Regions from separate parts of the Vibrio sp. BS-M-Sm-2 genome, predicted to be linked through region 2. Evidence: riboswitches for the same ligand, from Rfam matches in the RefSeq annotation. Region 2 holds a riboswitch; the other holds the start of a gene.
The links. A riboswitch is a leader RNA that binds a small molecule or an ion and turns the genes downstream of it on or off. The one in region 2 is predicted to bind thiamine pyrophosphate.

Region 1 (4,291 bases), on a different replicon from region 2:
TCAATTTTGTATTTTTCACAGTTAACCTTTCCTTTTGAATATTATTATTGTGTTTGTCGATCTAATTTTTAACGAGGTTTGTTTAGATAAATAGCCTTGAGCGAAGCTTTATTAAACAAAGAGTTATTGAGCTAACCATCACTGGTTCTCCCAAGGGATAGCTTTTTTAAGTAATTTGTCTGTGATGAAATAGAGCGAAATAGATAGCACCGCCAAGATGAATAAGGCAGCAAACATCTCATCAATGATCATGCGTGCGTTGGCTTGCAGCATTAGGTAACCCAGCCCTTCACTCGAACCCACCCACTCGCCGACAACCGCACCAATTGGGGCAATAACCACAGCCACACGAATGCCAGACGCCAAAGTTGGCAGCGCAGCAGGCAGTTGGATATAACGCAACAATTGCCATTTCGATGCACCCATGGTCTTGGCAAGATCAAGATAGCCCGTCGGTGTATTTCGCAGGCCGTCGTAACAACAAGTGGTCACGGGGAAGAAGATAATGATCGCCGCCATCACCACTTTTGACGCGATGCCATAGCCTAGCCACAACATCAATACTGGCGCGATCGCAAACACAGGGATAGCTTGGCTAGCAATTAAGATAGGCAACAACCAGCGTTTCAACGGTTCGAACATCAACATCTGTAGGGCGAAAAACAGCCCCATGGATAAACCGAGCAATAGACCAAGTAAGATCTCCTGCGCAGTCACCCAAGTGTGTTTGAGTAGCACATCGTAACGTTCAATTAGCTTGATGAAGACTTCTGCGGGAGCTGGCAGAATGAAGCTTGGCATCTCGAAGATAACCACCACCAGTTGCCATAAACCGAGAATCACGGCGCTGCTGATAAGCAAACGCATAACGGGATTCATCTGACGAGGACGTTCAGTGCTAGCCTGTATGTCGGTTGAACGAGCCCCAACTTCGCTTCGCGTTAAATCATTCATAATCACGTTCCAACTGAGCTAAGATCGCTTGTTGCAACTCAGCACATTCACCATCTAACACTCGAGGTGTTGACGTGAGAGGCACAGATAAAGACTGAGCACTCGCAGGTGTGCCTTGCAACACATACAAATTGTCCGCCAAACGCACCGCTTCTTGTGGATCATGGGTGATCAACACAACGGTTTTACCTTTTAGCAGTTCACACGCTAAACTTTGCAGCTTGTGTCTTGTTACCGCATCCAGCGCAGAGAACGGCTCATCCATCAGCACCACTGGCTTGTCTTGCATTAAGGTGCGAGCCAAAGCAACACGCTGGCGCATGCCACCAGACAACTGATCCGGCATCGCATTCGCACAATCAGCCAAACCAACCGCAGCTAATAACTCGAGTGCTTGATTGATTTGCAGTGCTTTATCAGAAGCTGGATTTTGAAAACGATGACTCAGGCAAACATTGTCGATGACCGATAGCCATGGCAGCAACAGATCTTGCTGCGCCATGTAAGCAATGCGATCCGTTAAAGGCAATTCATCAGACGTTGCCAATGTGCCCTGCCACTCCACCTTGTCTTCCAGCAAACCTGCAAAATAACGCAATACCGTGGTTTTCCCGCAGCCACTTCGACCCAACAATACCGTCCACTTACCTGCGTTTAAGCTAAGCGACAACCCAGACAAGGTCGCGTGCTCACTGTCGTTATAACGTAAGGAGGCATTGCTGAGTTGAACACCAACCGTATTAACGGACATTACCGTGCCCAACGAAGAAGTGATTTACCGGGCCGTGACCTTGACCGACTTGCAACTCATCAGCATGAGCAATAGCACGTGAAATGTATTGTTTACCTAAGTCGACAGCTTCTGGAAGCGTATTGCCTTGAGCCAAGAAAGAAGCGATAGCAGAAGAGAGCGTACAACCCGTGCCGTGGGTATTTTTAGTAGGAAAGCGCTTCGCGCTAATCAGAGCAGATGTGGTTGGCAGAATCAGTAAGTCGTTACTGTTTTCATCCTTCTCTAAGTGACCGCCTTTCAAGAGAACGGCTTTAGCACCTAGTGCGCGTAAGTCTTCAATCATGCCCTGCATTTCTGCTTCGCTTTCAGGGACAGCTTTGCCTGTAAGTGCAGCGCCTTCTGGCAAGTTAGGAGTAATGATGTCTGCCAGCGGAATCAGCTCTTGTTTCAGCGTGGTGATAGCCGAGTTTTCTAACAGCAGATCACCACTTGTCGCGACCATCACAGGGTCAATCACTAAGTGCTTAGGTTGATACTGCTTAATTTTGTCTGCAACGACTTTGATGATTTGCGCATCGGCCAACATGCCGACTTTTACTGCCACGATATTGAGATCAGTAAAAACCGCATCTAACTGACTAGCGACATGGTCGAGTGGAATAGGAAAAATGGCGGAAACGCCTTGAGTGTTCTGGGAAGTGATAGCGGTAATCACAGAACAAGCAAAACTACCGGTAGCAGACATGGCTTTAATATCAGCTTGGATCCCTGCACCGCCGCCGCTGTCTGAGCCAGCGATGGTTAAAACAATCGGAGTATTCGTGCGAATCGTGTCTTCAGCAGAGTGCTGCTGTGTTGAGGATTTTGGCGTTAAATCTTTTGAAATAGAACTGTGTGTCATTGTCGCTCCTACTATCTTACAAGACGTAGGAGAACGAACACTGATCGAAGGAGAAGTCGCATTAGGCTCATGAAAGTTTTCATGGGTGCAGACGTAGATCGAGTGCTTATAGTTCCCTACGCCAGTGTTAACTGAATCAGGTTCAACGGGTCTCGATTAACGATCTCAGCAAACACCAAATAAGGTATATGCCCCCCGACTATTGATAGCGATAGTAACAGCACTCTCACAACTGAGATACTGATTTTATTCAATTATAAGAATTACGCATGAATAAATTTCAATTAGGCTCAACAAAACAAATACTTATAACGTGCCTTTAGATGGCTTCGACTGTATCAACAAGCACAGCACAATCAGAAACATACCTAGCCAACCTATAAAAGGAATCAGCTCACCGACAACGCAGACGGCAAGCACCGCTGCGACTACTGGTTCAAACAGAGTCAGCAGATTGGCGCTACTCGCGGTCACGTGGCGTAAACCAAAACTGAACGCGATATAGCCCAAGCATTGTGGGATTAACGTCAGATAACTGATGACTAATACGTTAATCTGCGAGGAAAACAGGTTCTCACCAGTAAACCAGAGCGTTGGCAGCAACAGCATCGCACCAAGGCCAAAAATACTGCCCATTGCCGCTTGTGACTTAATCCCTTTGTCGATCAGTGCTTTGGTCGCCCAAGAATAAATGGCATAACACAACCCAGCGAGCAACCCCAAAGCAATACCTAACAGCTTTAGATCATCACCGGATTCATTCGTCGATGAAGATTCTGAAAACACCAACAACCCAATACCCACGACACCAATCGCAAAGCTAGTGAGCCAACGTTTGTTGATGTTGTTATTTTTGCTAATCAGACACTCTAACAGTGCTGAAAAGAAAGGTGCGGTTGCAATCGAAACCACGGTACCAATCGCCACGCCTGATAATTTCATTGAAGAATAGAAAGTTAAAGGATAGACCGCCAAAGCCAAAGCGCTCACTGCCAACAGCTTCTTATTCTGCAAAAGTTGATCAAGGACTAATAGGATTTTTCGATACGCTAAGCCCGCTTGCATTAGGCCGCCGACACCCATAGAGAAAGCACCAATCGCTAATGGGCTTAGATCAGGCGCAAAACTTGCGGCGGTGCCTGTCGTGCCCCATAAAATGGAAGCAAACAAGATGGCTAAAGTGCCCGTTTGGAATTCGTTAACGCGATTGATGGCAAGATTCATTTCTATTACCCAATTTTCAGTTCTGAAATAGATAATAATGAAGATTGATAAAAGTTAGTTTGCCGAAAGGACGCTATTGTTGTTTCTAAAGACTGTCTTTCATTGAGCCTAGAAACGCCCTTGGAGACATTCCAAAGTGCTGAGAGAAGCGGCGACTGAAAGCAGAAACATCACTATATCCCACATTTTCAGCGATCAATTGAACAGGTAAATCTGTGTGGGTTAACAAGGCTTGAGCTTTCTCCATACGATATCGAGTGATGTATTTAAGGGCACTGATACCCAGGCATTCTTTGAAGCGTTTTTTGAATTGAGTAGGACTCAAACAGGCCGTTTCTGCAAGTTGTGAAATGGATAACGGCTGCGTGTAATTATCCGCTATCAGCCTTTGTACGGCGCGGATTCTTGGGTCGATGCTCTTGCTCACTTGTTGTTGCTCTAACAGCAGTGAAAACACATCCAAAATTGATGACTCAATA
Region 2 (4,291 bases):
CTTCGTGGTCGAAGCTGACGAATATGACAGTGCTTTTTTCGATAAACGATCTAAGTTCGTCCATTACCACCCAAGAACCTTGGTCATGAATAACCTAGAGTTCGATCATGCGGACATCTTCGATGATCTTGAGGCGATTAAACGTCAGTTCCATCACTTAGTGCGCACTGTGCCAAGCAATGGCCGTATTTTCTCACCTAAACAAGATGTGGCTATTCAAGATGTTCTATCTCGTGGCTGTTGGAGTGAGACTGAATCAAGCGGCGAGCAAGGCGATTGGGATGCTAAGAAGTTAGTCAAAGACGGCTCTCAATTTGAGGTCTACTTCCAAAATGAATGTGTTGGAACGGTAAACTGGGATTTAGTGGGCGACCACAACGTAAACAATGCCTTGATGGCGATAGCAGCTGCACGACACGTAGGTGTGACTCCTGACTTAGCGTGTGAATCACTAGCTACTTTCATTAACACTAAGCGCCGCTTGGAGTTTAAAGGCGAGGTGGCAGGTGTTTCTGTTTATGACGATTTTGCTCATCACCCAACGGCGATTGAACTTACGCTAGGCGGGTTACGTAATAAGGTCGACACTAAGAAGATCATTGCCGTTTTAGAGCCTCGTTCTGCCACCATGAAACGTGGTGTGCACAAAGAAACCTTGGCTGATTCGTTGAAGCAGGCGGATTCTACCTACTTATTCCAACCGGGTAACATTGATTGGTCGGTTCAAGATGTTGCAGACGCTTGTCACCAACCTGCACACGTGAGTGATGACATGGATGCATTCGTTGCTAAAATTGTCTCAGAGGCACAAGCGGGTGACCAAATCTTGGTAATGAGTAATGGTGGCTTTGGTGGTATTCACCAAAAACTGTTGGATGGATTGGCACTCAAAGGCTAACGGCATCCACGACCTTATAATTTGAAGTAATTGAGAACATGACAAAACACGATAAAGCGATAACTCTTGCTTTCACTGGCGCATCCGGTGCGCCTTATGGCCTACGTTTACTTGAATGCCTTTTGGCGGCCGATTATCAGGTCTATTTGCTGATTTCATCGGCTGCGCGAGTGGTATTGGCGACCGAGCATGAGCTTAAGTTACCTGCTGGGCCGGATGCGGCGAAACAAGCTTTGGTTAAACACCTTGGCTGCGCCCCAGAAAAGCTTGTGGTGTGTGGCAAAGACGACTGGTTCTCACCGGTTGCCTCTGGTTCAGCAGCGCCTAAGCAGATGGTAGTGTGTCCATGTTCTGCGGGAAGTTTGGCTTCGATTGCACACGGCTTGTCGGATAACTTGATTGAGCGAGCAGCAGACGTGGTCATGAAAGAGCGAGGTCAACTGTTATTGGTAGTTCGTGAAACGCCATTTTCTACGCTTCATCTAGAGAACATGCACAAACTATCGACCATGGGCGTGACGATCATGCCTGCGGCTCCGGGGTTTTATCACCAACCTAAGTCTATTGAAGATCTGGTCGACTTTATGGTGGCGCGTATTCTTGATCATCTTGGTATCGAACAAGGTTTAGTGCCACGTTGGGGCTACGATCAACGTAATTGATCCAAACTTGATAGCTTATTGTTAAAAATCAAATTACAATTCTGAACACTCATCGGGGAGCGAACCATTCAAATAATGAATGCGAGCTGAGATCAAGCAGATGCTTGGGACCCGTAAACCTGAACCAGATAATGCTGGCGTAGGAATTGAGTTAGGAACAACCTCTACCGTTCTCCTCCCTCAAACCTGTGCCGCTCAGACTATGGAGAGCGTCCAGTGAAATTCACATTAACTACTCTTGCTGTTACTACAGCGATCTCTTTTTCTGCCTTTGCTGCAGACAATACTTTGACCGTATACACCTATGACTCTTTTGCTGCGGATTGGGGCCCTCGTCCTGCCGTTGAAAAAGCATTCGAAGAAAAATGTGGTTGTGATGTGAATTTTGTCGCGCTAGAAGATGGCGTCTCTATCCTGAACCGTTTACGTCTTGAAGGGGGCAATAGCAAAGCCGATATCTTGCTAGGTCTCGACAACAACCTGATGGCTGAAGCGAAAGCGACGGGCTTATTGGCTGAGCATAATGTTGATACTTCATCAGTAACGCTTCCTAATGGTTGGAACGATAGCACTTTTGTTCCCTATGACTTTGGCTACTTTGCTTTTGTTTACAACAAAGAGAAGTTGGCAAACCCGCCGAAGAGCTTGAAAGAACTGGTTGAGCTGCGAGATGATCTTAAGGTTATCTACCAAGACCCACGTACATCAACACCAGGTCAAGGCATGATGCTTTGGATGAAGTCGGTATACGGTGATGAAGCGACAGCAGCATGGAAGAAGCTTGCTCAGAAAACAGTGACTGTAACCAAAGGTTGGTCTGAAGCTTATTCTATGTTCCTAGAAGGTGAGTCGGATTTAGTGTTGTCTTACACAACGTCTCCGGCTTACCACATTATTGCTGAGAGCGATTCTAAGTACGCAGCAGCAAGCTTCGAAGAAGGGCATTACACTCAAGTTGAAGTGGCCGCTAAAGTTAAAGGCAGTAAGAACGAGAAACTGGCTGATGATTTTATGGCGTTTATCCTAAGTAATGAATTCCAATCGGCGATGCCAACAGGCAACTGGATGTACCCAGTGACCGATATTGAGCTTCCAAAAGGGTTCGAGCAACTTACGGTTCCTCAGAAAGCGCTAAGCTTCACGCCTGAAGAAATTGCCGCTAAGCGCAAGCCTTGGATCCGAGAGTGGCAGAGCGCACTTACTTTTTAACTTACTATTTAAAAAATGAGCTTTCTAACGTACTTTAAAAAAACTAGCTTTCTGTATTTAAAGGTTCATTCGTTATGTTTGGAGTGAACCATTTACGGTAAAAAATCAATTTATGATAAAGAAAACACCTAAGGTCGGGATCTGGGTTGCGATACTCATTACCGCCTTCGTGGTTTCAGCAGTTGGGGCATTGCTTAGCAATGCCCCTTCTCTTGATATCAGCCAAGTATGGTCCGATCCCTACTATTGGCATGTAACGAAATTCAGCTTTTATCAAGCGACACTCTCAACAGTGCTGAGTGTTGGCTTTGCTATACCTATTGCTCATGCGCTGTGCCGTAGACAATTTTTTGGACGCGCTTTGTTGTTAAGGTTGTTCGCGTCCACCTTAGTCCTGCCGGTGTTAGTCGGTGTATTTGGCTTACTTGCGATCTATGGTAATAGTGGTTGGTTAGCTAAGTTTTTGGCGAACTTCGATATTGAACTGCCATTTTCGATTTATGGCTTGAATGGTATTTTGTTGGCGCATGTTTTCTTTAACTTGCCTTATGCTAGTCGTTTACTTTTGCAAGCGTTAGATACTGTGCCTGCCGAGCAGCATAAACTCTGTGCTCACTTAGGCATGAGCCATTGGAATAAATTTAAATGGGTTGAATGGCCGAGGCTAAGGCAGCAATTACCGCATGTGTGTGGCTTAGTGTTCATGCTGTGCTTCACCAGCTTTGCTACCGTGATGGCGTTGGGTGGTGGTCCGAAATCGACCACCATTGAGCTCGCCATCTATCAAGCAATCAAATTCGACTTTGACCTGCAGGCTGGCGCGCTACTTGCGATATGGCAAATGCTGCTGTGTGGAGTGCTCGCGGTCAGCATTCAACGCCTATCGAAACCTATTTCTGTGACGGCCAGCCAGTTGGCGGAAGAGAAATATTTGGTTAAGGACAGCTGGTGGTCAAAAGCTTGGGACAGCTTCTGGATCATCATAGTCTCAATGCTGGTATTGCCGCCATTAGCTATGGTTATCGTCAGTGGTATTAACTCGCAAGCACTGACAGTACTCAGCAGTGAGCCGTTTTGGGCGGCATTAATGACCTCGGTTAAAGTCGCGTCATTAGCAAGTGTTATCGCGGTTGGTATTGGTATCGCGATACTACTGACCAGCAGAGCATGGCGCTTACAGAATAAGAACTTTCGAGCCGATAAAATCGAGCTGATTGGCACTATTATCTTAGTCACTCCGGGGCTAGTGATCAGTACGGGTATCTTCCTACTATTACGCTCATTTACCGATGTGTTCAGCTTGGCTTTCTTTATCGTGATTGCCGTCAACAGTTTAATGGCACTGCCTTACGTAATTAAAACCTTAGCTCAACCTATGCTGCATTTGTCTCAGCAGTACCAGTATGTGTGTGCAAGCTTAGGAATGACAGGATTCACTCGCTTTAGGTTGGTGGAGTGGCGCGCATTACGTAAGCCGATGGCGCAAGCCTTCTCGATCAGCTTTATGCTGGCGATGGGCGAC

Region 1: another riboswitch for thiamine pyrophosphate. It lies ahead of thiD (bifunctional hydroxymethylpyrimidine kinase/phosphomethylpyrimidine kinase); the one in region 2 lies ahead of thiB (thiamine ABC transporter substrate binding subunit).

The regions. Positions count from the first base shown of each region.
Region 1 is NZ_CP167895.1:1,150,655-1,154,945, reverse strand. Features, by position in the region: gene AB8613_RS21095 (ABC transporter substrate-binding protein) at 1-19, opposite strand, end outside; gene AB8613_RS21090 (ABC transporter permease) at 139-954, opposite strand; gene AB8613_RS21085 (ABC transporter ATP-binding protein) at 947-1,705, opposite strand; gene thiD (bifunctional hydroxymethylpyrimidine kinase/phosphomethylpyrimidine kinase) at 1,695-2,588, opposite strand; TPP riboswitch at 2,685-2,796, opposite strand; gene AB8613_RS21075 (DMT family transporter) at 2,895-3,812, opposite strand; gene AB8613_RS21070 (AraC family transcriptional regulator) at 3,898-4,291, opposite strand, start outside.
Region 2 is NZ_CP167894.1:2,307,579-2,311,869, forward strand. Features, by position in the region: gene mpl (UDP-N-acetylmuramate:L-alanyl-gamma-D-glutamyl-meso-diaminopimelate ligase) at 1-898, shown strand, start outside; gene AB8613_RS10570 (flavin prenyltransferase UbiX) at 937-1,560, shown strand; TPP riboswitch at 1,604-1,723, shown strand; gene thiB (thiamine ABC transporter substrate binding subunit) at 1,777-2,769, shown strand; gene thiP (thiamine/thiamine pyrophosphate ABC transporter permease ThiP) at 2,882-4,291, shown strand, end outside.